Regions from separate parts of the Mesorhizobium sp. LjNodule214 genome, predicted to be linked through region 3. Evidence: riboswitches for the same ligand, from Rfam matches in the RefSeq annotation. Region 3 holds a riboswitch; each other region holds the start of a gene.
What was found. A riboswitch is a leader RNA that binds a small molecule or an ion and turns the genes downstream of it on or off. The one in region 3 is predicted to bind cobalamin.
Positions count from the first base shown of each region.

Region 1: another riboswitch for cobalamin. It lies ahead of metE (5-methyltetrahydropteroyltriglutamate--homocysteine S-methyltransferase); the one in region 3 lies ahead of ACSQ3Z_RS16275 (DUF1636 family protein).
Region 2: another riboswitch for cobalamin. It lies ahead of ACSQ3Z_RS05825 (aromatic ring-hydroxylating oxygenase subunit alpha); the one in region 3 lies ahead of ACSQ3Z_RS16275 (DUF1636 family protein).

Region 1 covers NZ_CAXUPE020000006.1:94,899-100,960, reverse strand. The annotation lists gene ACSQ3Z_RS35505 (DUF982 domain-containing protein) at 1-209, shown strand, start outside; gene metE (5-methyltetrahydropteroyltriglutamate--homocysteine S-methyltransferase) at 931-3,261, opposite strand; cobalamin riboswitch at 3,378-3,577, opposite strand; partial or broken gene ACSQ3Z_RS35495 (cytochrome P450) at 3,852-4,138, opposite strand; gene ACSQ3Z_RS35490 (cytochrome P450 family protein) at 4,105-5,337, opposite strand; gene ACSQ3Z_RS35485 (OmpW/AlkL family protein) at 5,432-6,062, opposite strand, start outside.
Region 2 covers NZ_CAXUPE020000001.1:1,187,220-1,193,281, reverse strand. The annotation lists gene ACSQ3Z_RS05830 (2Fe-2S iron-sulfur cluster-binding protein) at 1-1,003, opposite strand, end outside; gene ACSQ3Z_RS05825 (aromatic ring-hydroxylating oxygenase subunit alpha) at 1,024-2,271, opposite strand; cobalamin riboswitch at 2,387-2,589, opposite strand; gene ACSQ3Z_RS05820 (DUF680 domain-containing protein) at 3,099-3,305, shown strand; gene ACSQ3Z_RS05815 (DUF680 domain-containing protein) at 3,378-3,617, shown strand; gene ACSQ3Z_RS05810 (ABC transporter ATP-binding protein) at 3,706-4,818, opposite strand; gene bglA (beta-galactosidase BglA) at 4,847-6,062, opposite strand, start outside.
Region 3 covers NZ_CAXUPE020000002.1:486,109-492,170, forward strand. The annotation lists gene ACSQ3Z_RS16270 (winged helix-turn-helix domain-containing protein) at 1-1,086, shown strand, start outside; cobalamin riboswitch at 1,659-1,866, shown strand; gene ACSQ3Z_RS16275 (DUF1636 family protein) at 1,906-2,334, shown strand; gene cobW (cobalamin biosynthesis protein CobW) at 2,337-3,374, shown strand; gene cobN (cobaltochelatase subunit CobN) at 3,393-6,062, shown strand, end outside.

The DNA of each region.
Region 1 (6,062 bases), on a different contig from region 3:
AGCTTAGCCGCCGCGGCTCGGAGCGTATCGTGTTCGACGTCAACGACGCGGCCGCTATCTTGCTCCGGGATCTGCATCATGAGACCGATAAACGCAGAATAGCGATGGACGCCTGTCTGCAGGTTTTACGCGGTAAGACCCATCCACCAACCGCTCGACGAGCTTTCGTCGCAGCCGCACTCGAAGCACGCATTCTGCGCAGTGATTGAGATTTGGGACGCCGCTCGTGAATTTCGGCCGTCTGCACATCGCTATTGAACGCGGTCCGAACACCCCTGCCGGCATCGGCCAGGAGCGAGCCAACCCCGCAATTTCCGCGACGGCTTTCCTGGTCCGGCGCCGGATCTTGACCATCAAAACACAAGGGGTCCGCCTGCCAGCTGCGGCCGCTCGGCTTCGCCGTCGCGGTGATCGTGATTGAAGCCAGAGGCAGACAGAGCCATCGAGCGGCAATTGGCCCGGTGCAGATGGCGGAGCGTCGATGCCGCTTCAACAGTCTCCGGAAGTACCGTATCAACCTTCCCCCAGCTTGGCCCTGCATCCGATATCCCGGAACACGCTCCGCGGACCGGCGCCGCGTGATCGCTGATGCTTCTCCCGATGGTCGGGACCGGGGGGTTCGGCGACCAAGGTCGGGGAGACGATAGTGACACTGGATGATCCCAATACGGAATAATCCGAAACTGGCTGGCGGTGAGCCGTCTAGTTTCTGGCCGGCTCATTTGGGGCCCAAGCCTCCTTCGATCACCCGCCAACGGCGGCCTCTGGAACAGCTGACTTCGACGCGCCATGACAAGGGCCTCGGCCAGGCCAAGGTTGCCGAGGCGCTTTCGCGGGCAGCTCGATTGCCTTGGGTGCGCCGGATGGACTCACCCCAAGATCGCCCGGTGTGTGGCGTTGCCGCTCACCGCCGGCGAGGGGCACCGAGCCCTACGCGGTCTGCGCTTTTTCCCGAATTGCGCGTGCTGCAGCCACCATGTTCATCAGGGCAGGGCGGACCTCCTCCCATCTGCGCGTCTTGAGACCGCAGTCGGGATTCACCCACAGTTGGCCATCCAGCAATCGCTCGCGCGCAAGCATGATGAGGTTGGAAATCTCCCCCACTTCCGGGACCCGCGGCGAGTGAATGTCATAGACACCAGGACCGATCCCGTTCGGATACTTGAAGCTTCGGAGCGTATCGAGCAGTTCCATCTGCGAGCGCGAGGTTTCAATGGAGATCACATCGGCATCCATTGCGGCAATCGCGTCCACGATATCGCCGAACTCGGAGTAGCACATATGGGTGTGGATCTGGGTCGCATCGCCGACCGCCGTTGAAGCCAGCCGGAAGCATTCGACGGCCCAGTCGAGATAGGCCTGCCAGTCGGCCTCGCGCAGCGGCAAGCCCTCGCGCAGTGCGGCTTCGTCGATCTGGATCATCCTGGCGCCGGCCTTTTCGAGGTCGCTCACTTCATCGCGAATGGCGAGCGCGACCTGGCGGCAGACGGCTGAGCGCGGAAGGTCGTCTCGGACGAAGGACCAGTTGAGGATCGTCACCGGGCCGGTAAGCATGCCCTTCACCGGCTTCGGCGTCAGCGACTGAGCATATCGCCACCAGTGTACCGTCATCGGCTGTTGTCGCGACACATCGCCAATGATGATCGGCGGGCGCACAAAGCGCGAGCCATAGCTCTGCACCCAGCCGTGTTGCGTGAAGGCGAAGCCGCGGAGCTGCTCAGCGAAATACTGCACCATATCGTTGCGCTCGAATTCGCCGTGGACCAGCACGTCGAGTCCGATCTCTTCTTGCCAGCGAACGGCGGCTTCTATCTCTTTCTTCAGGAACGCCTCATAGTCGACGTAACTCAGTTCGCCTTTGGCATGGGCTGCCCGCGCCTTGCGAACCTCGGCTGTTTGCGGGAAGGAGCCGATCGTCGTGGTGGGAAAGGAAGGCAAGCCAAACGTGTCGGCCTGAAGCTTGGAGCGCACGGCGAATGCGCTCTTCCGGCGCGTCATGCCGACCTTGATGCTGGCGACCCGGACTTCGACGAGCGGATCATGCACCTTCGCGGATGTCGCGCGAACGGCGGCAGCCTCAGCCGACGCCTCCAGTTCGGCGGCGACCGCGTCCCGGCCTTCGGCCAGGGCACGGGCGAGCACGACCAGCTCGCCGGTCTTTTGCGCCGCGAAGGCGAGCCACGACTTCACATCCGCATCGAGTGCCGTCTCCGTGTCCAGGTCGATCGGCACATGCAGCATCGAGCAGGACGGGGCGATCTCCACGCGGTCCGACGGCCAGCCGGCGACGATCGGCTTGATGCGGTCAAGTATGGCAGGGAGGTTCGCGCGCCAGACGTTGCGGCCGTCGATCAGTCCGAGCGAGAGCACAAGGTCCTTGTGCGCGAGCCGGCCGACGGGCTCCAACTGCTCTGGAGCGCGCGCGAGATCGACGTGCAGTCCCGCCACGGGCAGAGAAATTGCGGTCTCGAGATTGTCTCCCAGCGATCCGAAATAGGTAGCGACCATGATCTTCAACTCCGGTGCTGCTTTTGACAGCCGGCAGTAGGCGAATTGGAGCGCATCCCGTTCGTTGGGAACCAGATCGACCACGAGCGCCGGCTCATCGATCTGCACCCAATCGGCTCCCGCGAGCTTCAGCCTCCGCAGGAGCTCCTCGTAGACGGGCAGCAGCCGTGGCAGGAGCGCGATAGGGTTGAAACCTTCCTCAGGTGACTTCGCCAACTTGAGAAAGGTAACCGGTCCAAGCAGGACCGGGCGCGTGTGGATGCCGAGCGCCTTGGCCTCGAGGAAATGATCGACCGGTTTCGCCGACGAGAGGGCAAAGCTCTGATCGTCCGTAAGTTCCGGCACAATGTAGTGATAGTTGGTGTCGAACCATTTGGTCATTTCCATCGCGGCAAGGCCATGCCCGTTGGCCGCATGCTCGTCACCTGCATGTCCACAATCAGCGGCCTGACCTTGGTTGCCGCGCGCCATGGCGAAATAGGTATCGAGTGGGACCTCGCCGTCAGTCCAGGTGTATCGTGCCGGCACGGCGCCGACCATGGCGATGGTGTCGAGCACATGGTCATAAAGCGAGAAATCGTTGGACGGGATTTTCGACACGCCGCGATCGTGCTGCTCCCTCCAGCTGGCGGCGCGTAGCGCCTTCGCCGTCGCGAGCAGGTCGGCAGCGGGAGATTTTCCGGACCAGTAGCTTTCAAGCGCGAATTTGAGTTCCCGCCGTCGACCGATACGCGGCACGCCGAGCGTTGCCACTGGAATTTGTTGAGAGACAGTCATGCCATACCCCGATGGTTGGGGCGTGGGGACAAGGAACGCACGAGTAGGCGGCACGAAGCCAGGCTACCGCGGCCACCGAGACACCCCGCCCGTGGACGTTGTTCGTCGTGGCAGGTCTCCTGGCTCGCGGGTCAAAGCCTCTGCCCGTCTTCCCGAGGCCGTTCGCCTCAGTGACACCAATGGGCTTGGCTCGCCGCTAACAGTTGCGGGGGCAGCGCCGGCATCGCACCGGCTTCCCTCTTAGCTCCGCTACGGCAGTGCCGCGCGGAGAACCACGACATGCGCACAGTTACAGCCGCTTCGCTCCTTGTCAATACATATAACGAGATGTTTATGTGATGATGCGAATAGTGCCCTTGCGCTGATCGGTCTCTTTCGCCCAAAGCCGCATACGATGCCGCCTCTCATCAGTGCAGGCTCGGAGAGGTCCTTGTCCCCATCGGCGACGCCGGATCAGATCGAGGTCGCCGGGCTCAAAAGCGTAAAGTGGGGCGAGGCCGTCACGGTCCGCCGGGAATCCCGGTATTTGTTCCCCGCTCGGCTTCGCTCAGCGTGTTTGCGCATTCCAGCGCGCTGATGACCATGGCCGCAAGCGGAAAGAAGAGGTGGCGCCGCAGGTGGGCGGGCTGGGGCCGGGCCGCCAGCGTCCCGAACAACTGCGCGGCGATCGCCTCGACCTGCTGCGCGAGCAGCTTCACCCTGCGGTCGCTGAAGGCCGGCGCCACGATCGTGCGTAACCGGGCATGCTCGCCCCCCTCGTGCGAGACCAGCCTCCCGGCGAACCGAGAATCACCAAATCTGGGGTGCATGCCGCACTCGCTAAGCGACGGAAGGGCGGAAGGTGACCGGCAGGCGCTGCGGGCAGCGAATGACGTAAGACGGCATGTAGACGACGTTCTCCGGGGCGATGGCCAGCGCCAGATCCTCCAGCCGCCCGAACAGCGCGGGGAAGGCGCAGCACAATTCCAGGCGCGCCAGCGGAGCGCCCAGGCAGGAATGCGGCCCCTCGCCGAACGATACGTGCGCGTTGTGCCGCCGGGTGACATCGAATCTGTCGGCGCCGGGACCGAAGGCCTTTTCGTCCCGGTTCGCCGCATAGAACGCCATCAGGACGGCGTCGCCGCGGCGGACCATGCATCCGTCGATCTCCACGTCCTGGGTGGCATAGCGGAACGGCAGATTGGCCGCTGAGCTGCCCCAGCGCAGGATCTCCTCGATCGCCTGTGACCACGGAACTTGGCCGCTGCGCACCAGGTGAAGTTGCTGCGGATGCGTCAGCAATGCCAGTACGCCATTGCCGATGACGCCGGCGGTGGTCACGAAGCCCGCAGAGAGCACCATGAACAGCATGTCGATCAGCTCGGTGTCGGAAACGAGCTCGCCATTGTCACGCGCGACGATCAGGGCCGAAGCCAGATCATCGCCGAGCTGGCCCCGCTTGAGCGCGATCAGGCGACGGAAGAACTCCGGGATGCGCTGCCGCGTCTGTCGCACCTCATCGGCTGTGGCGGAGGTGTTGGCCAGGCTGTAGGTGAGCGCGACGATCTCTTCGCGCTGTTCGTCCGGCAAACCGAACAGTTCGGCGATCACGTTGGTGGGCAGCGGAGCGGCGAACTCGCACATCAGATCTGCACTGCCGCCGCGCTGCGCCATCTCGGCCAGGAGTCGATCGACGCATTGTTCGACCCGTGGCGCCAGCAAGGCGATACGACTGGGCGCGAAGCTGCTGGACAGCAGGCCGCGCAAGCGCCGGTGATCGGCGCCGTGCGCCGTGGTCATGTTGTCCACTTTGCATATCCCGATCAGCGGATGATCCTCGGGAATCTCGCCGTCCTGCAGCGCCCGCCACTGTCGCCAGTCCTTGTTGAAACGCTGGTCGGAAAGCATACGCCTGAGCGTCTGGTGACGGCCTGCCGCCCAGGTCACAAAATCGCCTGGCAGCGACACTCGCGCCATCCCTTCCTGCTGCAGAATCGCAGAAGACAGATCATCAAGTTGCGTGGGAGCGGCCGGCACACCGATCACGTCGCAATGATCGTTTTCTGCGCGCATGCCAACAACTCCTTCAAGACCATCGCGGGTCCACTTCTCGGCACGGATGATCCGCGCGCGGACTTCGAAAAGTGCCCCCCAGTGTGCTTCGTCCTCAGAAGCGGTAGGTGAGACCTGCGCCTATCAACCAGGGATCGAGCTTGGCCTTGCCTGTGAGCTTGGCGCCGGCGACAGTGACGTCGAAGTCGGGCTTGAGGAAAAGCTTCTTCACGTCGAAGTTGACGCCCCAGTGCTCGTCCACCATGTAGTCGAATCCGACCTGCAGCGCGGCGCCGAATGTGTTCTTGACCTTGAGATCATCGGCGCTGCCGGCTTGCTGATGATAGAAGATCGTATAGTTCACGCCGGCGCCGAGATAGGGTTTAAAGGCGTCGAAATCGGTAAAATGATACTGCAATGTCACCGTTGGCGGCAGCAGCCAAACCTTGCCGACCTTGCCAAGCCCGCCGATCGCACCTTGGCCATCGATGTTGGCATAGGTGGTGCCGAGTATGAGTTCGGCGGCGATGTTGTCCGTGAAGAAGTACGAAATATCGAGTTCCGGCGTCACGGTGTTCGAATAGGAAAGACCAGAGCCGGGTACCGCATTGACGTAGCCCGAATCCTCGGTAATCACCCCCAACGCCCTCAGGCGGATCTGCCAGGGGCTTGGCGCTTCCGCGACCCGGGCTTCAGCCTGCGGGACGCTCGCGGCTTGATGAACATCTGCCGCGCTGGCCTGTCCC
Region 2 (6,062 bases), on a different contig from region 3:
TCTCGACGTCGCCCGAAACCTTCTTCACCTTGCAGGTTCCGCACAGGCCGAATTCGCAGGCCGCGGGGATCCTGACGCCGGAGGCACGCGCCGTCTGCAGCACGGTCTGCCCGGCGACGCATTCGGCGTCGACATCCGAAAGCGCGAAGCGGATCGGGGTCGCGGCCTCGGCAGACACTCTGGTGCTGCCGTCCACTGGTACGGCAAACGGCGCGGGTATTTCCTCGACCGCGGGAGCGGCAAAGCTTTCCTGGTGGTATCTGGCCATGTCGAAGCCCGAGGCTTCGAGCATTCCGCGCACCGCGCGCATGAATGGATCCGGGCCGCAGCAGAAGATTTCGCGCTCGCGGAAATCGGGCGCCAAGAGCGGCAGCCGGATGGCGTCGATGCGGCCCATATGGCCGAACCAACCTTCACGGCTGGAGCGCTCCTCGATCATGAAGCCGAGCGACAGGCCGGGCATTCGGCTGCCCAGCAATTCCAGCTCCTTGCGGAAGATGATTTCTTCCGGCCGGCGCGCGCAGTTGACGAAGCCGACATCGGTCCATGGCGCGCAGTCGTTCAACCAGCGCAGCATCGACATCATCGGCGTGACGCCGGAGCCGGCCGAGATAAGCAGATACTTTGCCGCAGGATGGCTGTGGAGCGAGAAGTCGCCCACCGGCCCGTAGGCCTTTACGTGGGTGCCGGGCTTCAGATGATCGAACATCCAGCGCGTGCCGACGCTGCCGGCCTGTGCCTTGACCGTCACCGCAATTGAGAAGGGCCGTGACGGCGACGACGACAGCGTGTAGGTGCGCATCAGCGGACCGTCGGCGGTCGGCAGTTCCAGCGTCACGAACTGGCCCGGCTTGTAGCGGAACCAGGTCTGGTTGTCGGAGCGGAAGGTGAAGGTCTTGACGTCGGGCGCCTCGTCGGCGACGCCGATCACCTCCAGCACCTGCAGCCTGTCGTTCCAGGGCGCCATCTCGTCGAGGTGGCGGTAGAGGCCGAGATCGGTCATCGCATTCATCCCCTCACCCCTCAGGCGACATTGCGCAGCGCCGGCCGGCCGCCTTCGGCAAGGCGCGGGCCGATGAAGGACGCGTACCATTCGACGAACTGGATGACGCCGCCCTCATGCAGTTCCGAATAGGGGCCGGGCTCGTAGGCCGGCGACAGGATGCCGAAGGCGTTTTCCTCGACGATGCGGCGATCCTGGTCGTTGGTCTCGGTCCAGACATGGGTGAGTTCTTCGAGGTTGTAATCGACGCCCTCGACCGCATCCTTGTGCACCAGCCACTTCGTCGTCACCGCGGTTTCCGTGGCGCTGATCGGCAGCACGCGGAAGGTCACCGCGTGGTCGATGAGGATGTGGTTCCATGTCGTTGGGTAGTGATAGTGCATCAAGGTGCCGATCCGATCGGCCGAGACCGTGTCGGACAGGTTCTTTGTCACCGCGCGCTTGCCGTTCATCGTGTAGCTGACGGCATCGCGCAGCAGCGGCGCGCGGGTGGCGCGATATTGTCCGGCCGGGTCGATGCGGAACTTGCTCGGCAGGCCCGCCGCCTCGCATTTCGCCCAGTGCGCCAGCATTTCGGGGTCGCTGTCGGCGCCTTGCACGCCGGTGACCGTCGGTGCTTCCGGAAAAGTCTTGCACAGTTCGGGATGATTGCCGGCGCAGTGGTAGCACTCACGGTTGTTTTCCCAGACGAGCTTCCAGTTGCCCTTCTCGACGATAGTCGATTCGAAGGCGACCTTTGCCTCGCGCAACCGGTGCGGCAGGAGGTAAGGCTCGATCATCGCCCGCATCGGCGCGAAGTCGGCCGGCTCTTTTGCCAGGCAGATGAAGATGTAGCCGCCGACGCTTTCGCAAGCGACCGGCTTCAGGCTGAACTGGCTCTTGTCGAAACCATCGGCCATCTGCCGGGCGAACAACAGCCGGCCGTCGAGTTCGTAGGTCCACTGGTGATAGGGGCAGACCAGCTTTGCCGCAGTGCCCTTCTCGGCGTTGCAGACGCGGCTGCCGCGATGGCGGCAGGAATTGTGGAAGGCGTTGATCTTGCCTTGCTGGTCGCGCACCAGCACGACTGGATAGTCGCCGATCTGGGCGGTGATGAAGCTGCCGGGCTTCGGCAGTTCGCAGTCATGGCCGATGAACAGCCAGTCGCGATACCAGATCAGCTCCATGTCGAGCTTGAAGAAATCGGCGTCGGTATAAAAGGGCTGTTCCAGCGAGTAGCCCTGCTTGCGGCTGTGCAGCAGCCTCAGCATGTCGTTGCGCGCATCCATGTCCTGTCCTTATCGTTTAAGGACTGAACTGGTGGTGATGGAGGAAAGACCGGCGGCAATCCGGCGGCAGACCGGACATGCACCATCCACCTCTTGACCGCCCACCGCGATCAGTCGAGTCTAGAAATCTCCGGCTGGTTTCCGGGCTCTGGAGTGTCCTTGCGGACGGTCGCGACACCTTCCCAGGCGGATTGCCCAGTGGTCTCCCGTTGCGACTTGAACTCCACCACCGTTGCGGGGGCAGCGCCGGGTTTTGACCGGCTTCCCAATTCTCCGCTTCGTCGGCGACGAGGCAGCACCTGAGATGAATTGATCTAACCATGACGGCCGGATTGCCGGCGGTATGAAAACGACATCGCATCCATGTGTCGCGACACGGATGGTGATTACCGCAGCCAAACTCCAGGGACGCCGATTTCCGCTTCTGCCGCACTTGGTGCCCGTCACGAATCGCTCGCGATCGGGCTTTAGCCGGCGTCAAAATGGTTAACAGTATCGAAAAGTGACTATTAGCAGATTCTAAAATCGAACCGAACGGTTCGTTTCTGTTGACGGTGCGTGCAGGACGGTGTGAACGCTGGCACTCCGACACAGTTGGTGATGCATAGGCGGCTTTTTGATAACCAATTGATAAAGTTGATAAAAGGTTCGGTGGTAGTAGGCTCTGGTACAATTTCAAGATGCAGAGTCATGGTCCACACGGAACAACTTCGTGATTGGAAACCGCCACCTGGCTTTCCCACATCGGGGCTGTCCGAACGACGCGAATTCCTTCCCAAGACACGCCGCTAGACGGACGGAAAACTGAAATACTGGAGTATTTAAAAATGAAAAAGATTGTTCTCACTGCCGCCGCCCTTCTGGCCATTTCCGGCAGCGCCTTCGCAGGCAGCGACAACTATGGCTCCAATGGCGCCGACCAGCCCGTTGCTGCAGTGGACAGCTCGTACACCGCTTCGATCAAGAAGTCGGAACCGGCCACCGAGAAGCCTGTCGACCAGGGCAGCGACCGCAACCTGTTCGGCAACAACTAACAGCCGATCCCAAGACGCAGAGCGGCGGTCAAGCCCGCCGCTCCGGGAACTGAAAATCCAGGAGCACCCAAAATGAACAAGATTGTCCTTACTGCCGCCGCGCTTCTGATCGCCGGCGGCAGCGCCTATGCCCGCAACGACAGCGTTGGTGCGAGTGCCGTCAACAAGCAGACGACCGCCAACATCGACACCACGCAGACCTCGTCTGTGCGTAATACCGGCTCGCCGGTCTACAAGCTGCTGAACTCGTCGGGCGACGTGCAGAAGTCCGCCTCTCAGGGCAGCGACCGCAACCTCTTCGGCAACAACTGACCGCCGAGGTCGTTAGCAAAACAAGAGCGGCGGGCTAGGCCCGCCGCTCTTGTTTTTATGTTTTTATGCAATGCCAGATGGCCTGTCTTCAGGCCGCCTTCACTTCCGGCGCGTGGAGCGAGAAGGAGTGGCCGTCCGCGTCGAAGATATGCAGGTCGCCGGCGTCCGCGCCCAGCCGCAGCGTCGTCCCGCGCTTGACCTCGACATTGCCCGGCATCTTGGTCACCAGCGGCAGGTCGGCGCGGCCGATATCGACATAGACGAGCTGAACCTCACCGAGCTGCTCGACATAATCCACCGTTCCCTCGAACAGATAGTCCGCGCCGGTAGCAATCACCAGATCCTCCGGTCTGACGCCGAAGCTGACCGCAGCGCCTTTCGCCGATGCCGGCGTGGCGATCGGCACCGTCGCCTTGCGGCCGCCGACATGGCTGACAATGGTCGGGTTGCCGGTCTTGTCGATCGTCGCCGGCAGGATGTTCATGGCCGGTGAGCCGATGAACTGGGCGACGAACAGATTGCCCGGCCGCTTGTAGAGCTCCATCGGCGTGCCGACCTGCTCGATATGGCCTTCCTTCAGCACCACGATGCGGTCGGCCAGCGTCATCGCCTCGACCTGGTCGTGGGTGACGTAGATCATCGTCGTATTCGGCATCGATTCCTTCAGCTTGGCGATCTCGATGCGGGTGGCGACGCGCAGTGCCGCGTCGAGGTTCGACAGCGGTTCGTCGAACAGGAACACTTTCGGATTGCGCACGATGGCGCGGCCGATGGCGACGCGCTGGCGCTGGCCGCCCGACATCGCCTTGGGCAGCCGGTCGAGATATTTGGTCAGTTGCAGGATCTCGGCCGCCTGCCGCACCCTCTTGTCGATCTCGGCCTTGCTTTCCTTGCCGATCTTCATCGAGAACGCCATGTTGTCGTAGACCGTCATGTGCGGGTAGAGCGCGTAGGACTGGAACACCATGGCGATGCCGCGCTTCGACGGCGGCACATCGTTCACCACCTCGCCGGCAATCTTGAGCTCACCGGAGGTGATCTCCTCCAGCCCGGCGATGGATCTCAGCAAGGTCGACTTGCCGCAGCCCGAAGGGCCGACAAAGACGATGAACTCGCCCGACTTAATGTCGAGGTCGATGCCGTGGAGAATGTGCAGATTGCCGTATGATTTCTTCACCTGTCTCAGCGTGACATCGGCCATGATTTCCTCCTGGTGGTTTCCCTGCGAATTAATCGATGCGCCCGAACCAGGCGCCGTAGCCGCCGAGGCGGACCGAGCCTGTGCCAGACTGTCCTGAAAAGCCGTGCCCGGGCAAGGGCTGCAGCGCTTGGCCGCCGAGGGCGACCTCGGCCGGTTTGCTGCCCAGGTTGAAGACGCAGACGACCTGTTCGTTGCCCTCGCGGCGGGTGAAGGCGACGGTGTCGCCCTCGCTTTCGATGAAGGTGATGTCGCCCTTGGCCAGCGCCGGATGCTGGCGGCGAAAGGCGAGAAAGCGCCGGTAGTGCTCGAGCAGCGAGTTGGCGTCGCCCTGCTGCACGTTGACTGCTTGCGAGAGATGCTTGCCGGGCACCGGCAGCCAGGGCTTTGCGGTCGAGAAGCCGCCGTTCCTGGCGGCGGCATCCCATACCATCGGCGTGCGGCAGCCGTCGCGGCCCTTGAACTCAGGCCAGAAGCGGATGCCGTAGGGATCCTGCAGGTCCTCGAACTGGAGCTCCGCCTCGCCGAGGCCGAGCTCCTCGCCCTGATAGATGCAGACCGAGCCGCGCAGCGACATCAGCAGCGCCGAGATGACCTTGAGATAGGCGGTCGGATCGGCTTCTCCGGCGGCCCAGCGCGAGGCCGGCCGCATCACGTCGTGGTTGGAGAAGGCCCAGCACGACCAGCCATCGCTGGCGACCTTGCCGAAGGCTTCCAGAACCAAGCGTACTTTGGCGGCGCTGATCTTCTCCGGCGCCAGGAAGTCGAACGAATAGCACATATGCACGCGCTTGCCGCCGGCGGTGTAGGCCGCCACCACTTCCAGCCCGCGCTGCGAATCGCCGACTTCGCCGACCGCGGCCTGTGCCGGATACTCGTCGAGCAGGGCGCGGAAGCGTTCGAGGAAGCCGAGATTTTCGGGGCGGCTCTTGTCGTATAGATGGTCCTGGTAATTGTAGGGGTTGACTGCCGGCGCCGTCTGGTCGTTGCGCTCTTCAGGCGGCAGCGGCGGGTTGTTTTCCAGCCCCTGGCTGTGGAAATAGAAATTGATGGTGTCGAGGCGGAAACCGTCGACGCCGCGCTCCAGCCAGAAGCGGGTGACGTCGAGCAGCGCGTCCTGGACCTCCGTGTTGTGGAAGTTGAGATCGGGCTGCTCGGCCAGGAAGTTGTGCAGGTAATATTGCTGGCGGCTGGTGTCCCATTGCCAAGCCGAACCGCCGAAGATCGACAGCCAGTTGCTGGGCGGC
Region 3 (6,062 bases):
AGCCGTACCGGCCTGCTGCAGATCGATTCCGTCAGCGCGGTGGTGCGCGCCCACTATATGCCGCTCTATTCACGCCTTGGTTCCTACCCGCTCGCCTTGCTCGACAATGCCGCCGTGACGCGCAAGCGCACGGTGTTCGAATATTGGGCGCACGAGGCCTCCTTCCTGCCGGTCGAGACATACCCGCTGATGCGCTGGCGCATGCAGCGCGCCGAGCGCGGCGACGAGATGTATCTGGGGCTGGCCAAATGGGGCCGCGAACACGCCGGCTATATCGAAGAGATCTACCGCGAGGTCGTCGATCGCGGCCCGATCGCCGCTTCCGCGCTGGAAGGCCAGAAGGGGTCGGGCGGCTGGTGGGGCTGGAGCCACGCCAAACACGGCTTCGAATGGCTGTTCTGGGCCGGCCGCATCACCACGGCGTCGCGTCGCGGCTTCGAGCGGTTTTACGATCTGCCCGAACGCGTCCTGCCGCAGGCTGTCCTCGACCTGCCGGTGCCGGCGGCCGAGGATGCACACCGCGAATTGCTGCGCATCTCGGCGCGCGCCCATGGCGTCGCAACCGCCGGCGACCTGCGCGACTACTTTCGCCTGTCGCCAGCCGATATGAAGGGCCGGCTGGAGGAATTGGTCGAAACGGGCGAGCTGCTGCCGATGCGCGTCGAGGGTTGGGACAAGCCGGCTTACCTGCACAAGGACGCCCGTTTGCCGCGCCGCATCGAGGCGCGCGCCCTGCTGGCTCCCTTCGACCCTGTCGTATTCGAGCGGGCGCGTGCGGAGAGGCTGTTCGACTTCCGCTACCGCATCGAGATCTACACGCCCGCCGAAAAACGCCAGTACGGCTATTACGTGCTGCCGTTCCTGCTCGGCGACAGGATCGTCGCGCGCGTCGACCTCAAAGCCGACCGCCCGGCCAGCGTGCTGCGCGTCCACGCCGCCTACGCCGAAGCCTGCGCACGACCCGAAACCGCCGCTCAGCTCTTCGCGGAATTGAAGCAGATGCAAGACTGGCTCGGGCTGGAGCGCATCGAAGCGATGCCAGCGGGCGATCTCGGTCCGGCGCTTGTCGACATCGCCGTGTCGTAGGGTAGTGTCTCAGTTTGAAATCATGGCTCTGAGCCATTAAGGACCGCTACAACGCCACCGGAGGCCAGAGCAGGTAGAACAGCATAACGGCAAGCAAGGCGCCAATTGTCCCAAAAGACAACACCGCCACAGAAATCCAAATCGCTCGCCTGATCCGCACCTCAAGGCGTCTCCTCTAAGGTCGCTATGTGGTGGACCCGGCTGCCGCTCGCGTAGACGGTGAAGCACTTGTTGCCCAAGCGGTCGTTTTTGACAGTGAGCGAGGTGGTGTATCGCGGAGCATTTCGTGGCAATGAGGTCGTGGCGACGGGTGGCAGATGGCTAGCAGCCAGCCGTCCGAGAAGCACAGCTAATTGCCCTTCCGCCAGTGACGCCTCCGGGATGGAATCCTCCCATGGCTCGGGCGCCCCGTGGCGTACAATCTTCCAAACTCGCGCCATGTCGCCGGCCCATGCTTTCCGCTAAGCGTAGGTGGTTTCGCTTAGGGCTTCAAACACGACCGACAATTTTCTGGATTTCAAACTGAGACACTACCTGTCGTAGACGCGCGTTGACACGACTGTCCCTACAAGCCTAAATCCGCTGCAGACGGTCTCCTCTCGGCAAAGGGAGGAGCCAAGAGGGAATGCGGTGCGAGATCGCAAGATTTCAAATCCGCGGCTGTCCCCGCAACTGTAAGCGACGAGCCTCAGCCGAAAACCACTGGGATGTTCCCGGGAAGGCGGCTACCCAAGGCGATGACCCGCGAGCCAGGAGACCTGCCGTCTGAGACATAAAGAATCCGATCGCCTGGCGGGTTTTCCGGGCAAGGAGCCTGATTTGGAGCGCGACAGCAGTTTTTCGGCTGAGACAGCGGACATATCGTCCGGCAGGGACGAATCCCTGGCGGGAGTCACAATCATCGTCTGCGCCTCCTGCCGCGATGAAACCGGCTCCGACGCCCATCCCCGTGCCGGCGCGCTGCTCGCCGAAGACACGCGCCGCGCCGCCTCGGGCGAAGACCTCCATATCCGTACCGTCGAATGCCTCGGCAACTGCAAGCGCCGCCTCAGCGCCGCGATCCTGCGCGACGGTTGCTGGAGCTACGTCTTCGGCGACCTGGCCACGACGAGCGGCGCCGACCTCGTCGCCGGCGCAAAGCTCTTCGCCACCTCGACCGACGGCCTCATTCCCTGGCGCGGCCGCCCCGATTCCTTGAAGCGCGGCCTTGTCGCCCGCATTCCTCCCCCTGATCTGCTGAAGGACTGACCATGACCGCTTCTGTCTCCCGCGTCCCCTGCACCGTCGTCACCGGCTTCCTCGGCGCCGGCAAGACGACGCTGATCCGCCATCTGCTCGAGAACGCCAAAGGCAAGCGGCTGGCCATCATCGTCAACGAATTCGGCGACATCGGCATCGACGGCGAGATCCTCAAGGGTTGCGGCATCGACACGTGCCCAGAGGAGAACATCGTCGAACTGGCCAATGGCTGCATCTGCTGCACCGTCGCCGACGATTTCGTCCCGGCGCTGGACCAGATTCTGTCGCGCACGCCGAAGGTCGACCACATCCTGATCGAAACCTCGGGCCTCGCCTTGCCCAAGCCGCTCGTCCAGGCCTTCCAGTGGCCGAGCGTCAAAAGCCGTGTGACGGTCGACGGCGTCATTGCTGTGGTCGACGGGCCGGCCCTGGCCGAAGGCCGCGTCGCCAACGACATGGATGCCCTTCAGGCGCAGCGCGCCCAGGACGAGACGCTCGATCACGACGACCCGGTCGAGGAAGTGTTCGAGGATCAGGTCGCCTGTGCCGACCTGATCATATTGTCGAAGAGCGATCTGATGGACGCCGCCGGTTCGGCCCGCGCCAATGCCCTCATCGGCGAGCACCTTTCGCGCGCGGTCAAGATCGTGCCGACCTCCCAGGGCAAGGTCGATCCCTCCGTACTGCTCGGCCTCGGTCTCGCCGTCGAAGACGACATCGAGAACCGCAAGTCCCATCATGACGGCGCATTCGACCACGAGCATGACGACTTCGACACGTTCATTGTCGACATTCCCTCGATCGCCAATCCCGATGAGCTGGCGAAACGCGTCGCCACCGCCGCCGAGGAAGAGAACGTGCTGCGCGTCAAAGGCTTCGTCGAGGTCGGTGGCAAGCCGATGCGGCTGTTGCTTCAAGCCGTCGGACCGCGCGTCAACCACTATTACGACCGCGCCTGGACGGCGCAAGATGACCGCCGCTCGCGCCTCGTCGTCATCGGCCTGAAGGGGCTGAACCGCCCGGCCATCGAGCGTATCCTCGCCGGCTGAGGCAAAAAACGAACCGCGATGCACATTCTCACCACAACATCCGCCTCGCTCGACGACCTCGCCGAGCCTGTCGATCTCCGGCAGACGCCGGCGGATATCGTGGCGCTGTCCTTTACCGACAGCGATCTTTCCGGACTGGCGGCGGCGTGGAAGGCGGAGCGCCTGCCATCCATGCGGCTCGCCGCACTTCGCGACCTGCGCCATCCGATGTCGGTCGATCTCTGGATCGACAGCGTGGCGCGACATGCCAGGGTGATCCTCGTCCGCATCCTCGGTGGCTATGACTGGTGGCGCTACGGCTGCGACCAGCTCGCCGCAATCGCGCGCGAACGCGGCATCAAACTGGCGCTGCTGCCCGGCGAGAGCCACGACGAGGATTTTCGCCTGATCGAAGGCTCGACGCTGCCGCGTGCGGAGTTGGACGCGTTGCTCGGCTATTTCCGCGAAGGCGGGCCGGAGAACATGAGCGCGCTGATGCAGAGGCTGGCGCGGTTGGCGGGATCGGATGCGGCAGTCGCCCAGCCGGTCGCGGTGCCCAAGGCGGGATTTTACGAGCCTGGACGAGGCGTCGTGGAGAAGCCGGGCCTTTCGAATGTCGGCGCCGCCGTCATCCCCATCCTGTTTTACCGCTCGATGCTGCTTGCCGCCGACGTCGCGCCGATCGATGCCCTTTTTGAAGCGCTCAGAGCGCGTGGCATGGCCCCCGTGCCCATCTTCGTGTCGAGCCTCAAGGACCCTGCCTCGCTCGCCTTTGTCGAGACGGCACTCGCGGCGCTCAACCCTGCCGCCATCGTCACGGCGACCGCTTTCGCCTCCGGCGCCGAACCCGGTATCGAAACCCTGTTCGACCGCGCCGGCGTGCCAGTCTTCCAGGTCATCGTCGCCACGACGCGCCGCGACGTCTGGGAAAAGAACCAGCGCGGCCTGGCGCCGGCCGACCTCGCCATGCATGTCGTGCTGCCCGAACTCGACGGCCGCATCCTCGCCGGCGCCATTTCCTTCAAGGGTGAAAGCGAAACCGATCCGGCACTGGCCTTCCGCGCCTTCGCCAACCGGCCGGAAGGTGATCGCGTGGCGCAGGTGGCGAGCCGCATCGAAGCCTTCATCCGCCTGCAGCGCGCGCCGCGCGCGACGCGCAAGCTCGCCATCCTGATCCCGGACTATCCCAGCGCCCCTGGCCGCACCGGCTATGCCGTCGGCCTCGACGTGCCTTCCAGCGTGCTGGCGATGTTGCACGACCTCAGGGAACAGGGCTACGCCGTTGAAGGGATTCCGCAATCGCCGCGCGAGTTGCTGGAGGTGCTGGAAAAGGGAGGCCATGGCCTTTCCTTGGAGGATTACCTCCCCATTTCGGCGGAGCTGCCCGAAACGGCGCGCAATGCGATTGAAGCGGCGTGGGGCAAGGCTAAAGACGAAGCGCACGTCAATTCGCCCCCCTCTGTCCTGGGCGCGACAGGATGCAAACCTTCGCAGCCGATAGGCGAAAAGCACTTCCCCTTCCGCGCCGCGACCTTCGGCAACATCACCGTAGCACTCGCCCCCGACCGCGGCCGGTCAACCGATCGCCGCGCCGACTACCATGACCCGACGCTCCCCCCGCGCCATGCCCTGATCGCCTTTGGCCTGTGGCTGCGCAAATCGCTGGGCGTCCATGCCCTCATCCATGTCGGCGCCCACGGCACGCTGGAATGGCTGCCCGGCAAGACCGTCGCACTCAGCGAGACCTGCTTTCCGGAAATCGTCACCGGCGCACTCCCCGTCATCTATCCCTTCATCGTCTCCAACCCCGGCGAGGCGGCGCAAGCCAAGCGGCGCATTGCCGCCATCACGCTTGGCCATCTGCCGCCGCCGCTGACCGGCGCCGGGCTGGACGAGAACCAGCACAAGCTTGAACGCCTGGTCGACGAATATGCCCAGGCCGACGGTCTCGACCGCCGCCGCCGCGACCGGCTGGCGAGCCTGATCGTCGAGACCGCTCGGAAGACCGGGCTTGCCGCCGAGGCCGGTGTCGCCAGGACGGACGCTCCCGACGAAGCGCTGCGCCGCATCGACGCCTGGCTCTGCGACCTCAAGGATTTCGCCATCAAGGACGGCCTGCATATCTATGGCCGCTCGCCTGACGGCGAGGCCGATCCGCTGCGCAAGCAAAGTGCGGCGGCCGAGAAGTCAGCGCTTCTGGCGGCGCTCGACGGCCACCACGTCAGGGCCGGGCCGGCCGGCGCACCGGCCCGCGGCCGTTCCGACGTGCTGCCCACCGGCCGCAACCTGTTTACCTCGGACCCGCGCACCATGCCGACTCCGACCGCCTTCGATCTGGGCAAGGCGGCGGCCGAGGAAGTGGTGCGAAGCTATATGCAGTCGCATGGCGACTGGCCGCGCTCTTTGGTGATCGACCTCTGGGGCTCCGCCTCGCTGCGCACCGGCGGCGAGGAGATCGCGCAGGGCCTGGCGCTGATGGGCTGCCGGCCGCAATGGGACGCAGCGACCGGCCGCGTCACCGGTATCGAAGTGCTGCCGCCGGCAACGCTCGGCCGCCCGCGCGTCGATGTCACCTGGCGCATATCGGGCCTGTTCCGCGACATGTTCCCGACCCAGATCGCCCTGATCGATGCCGCCGCCAATGCCGTCGCCGCCCGCGACGAGGAAGATTCGGAAAACCCGCTGGCGGCCAGGACCCGCATTGAGGGC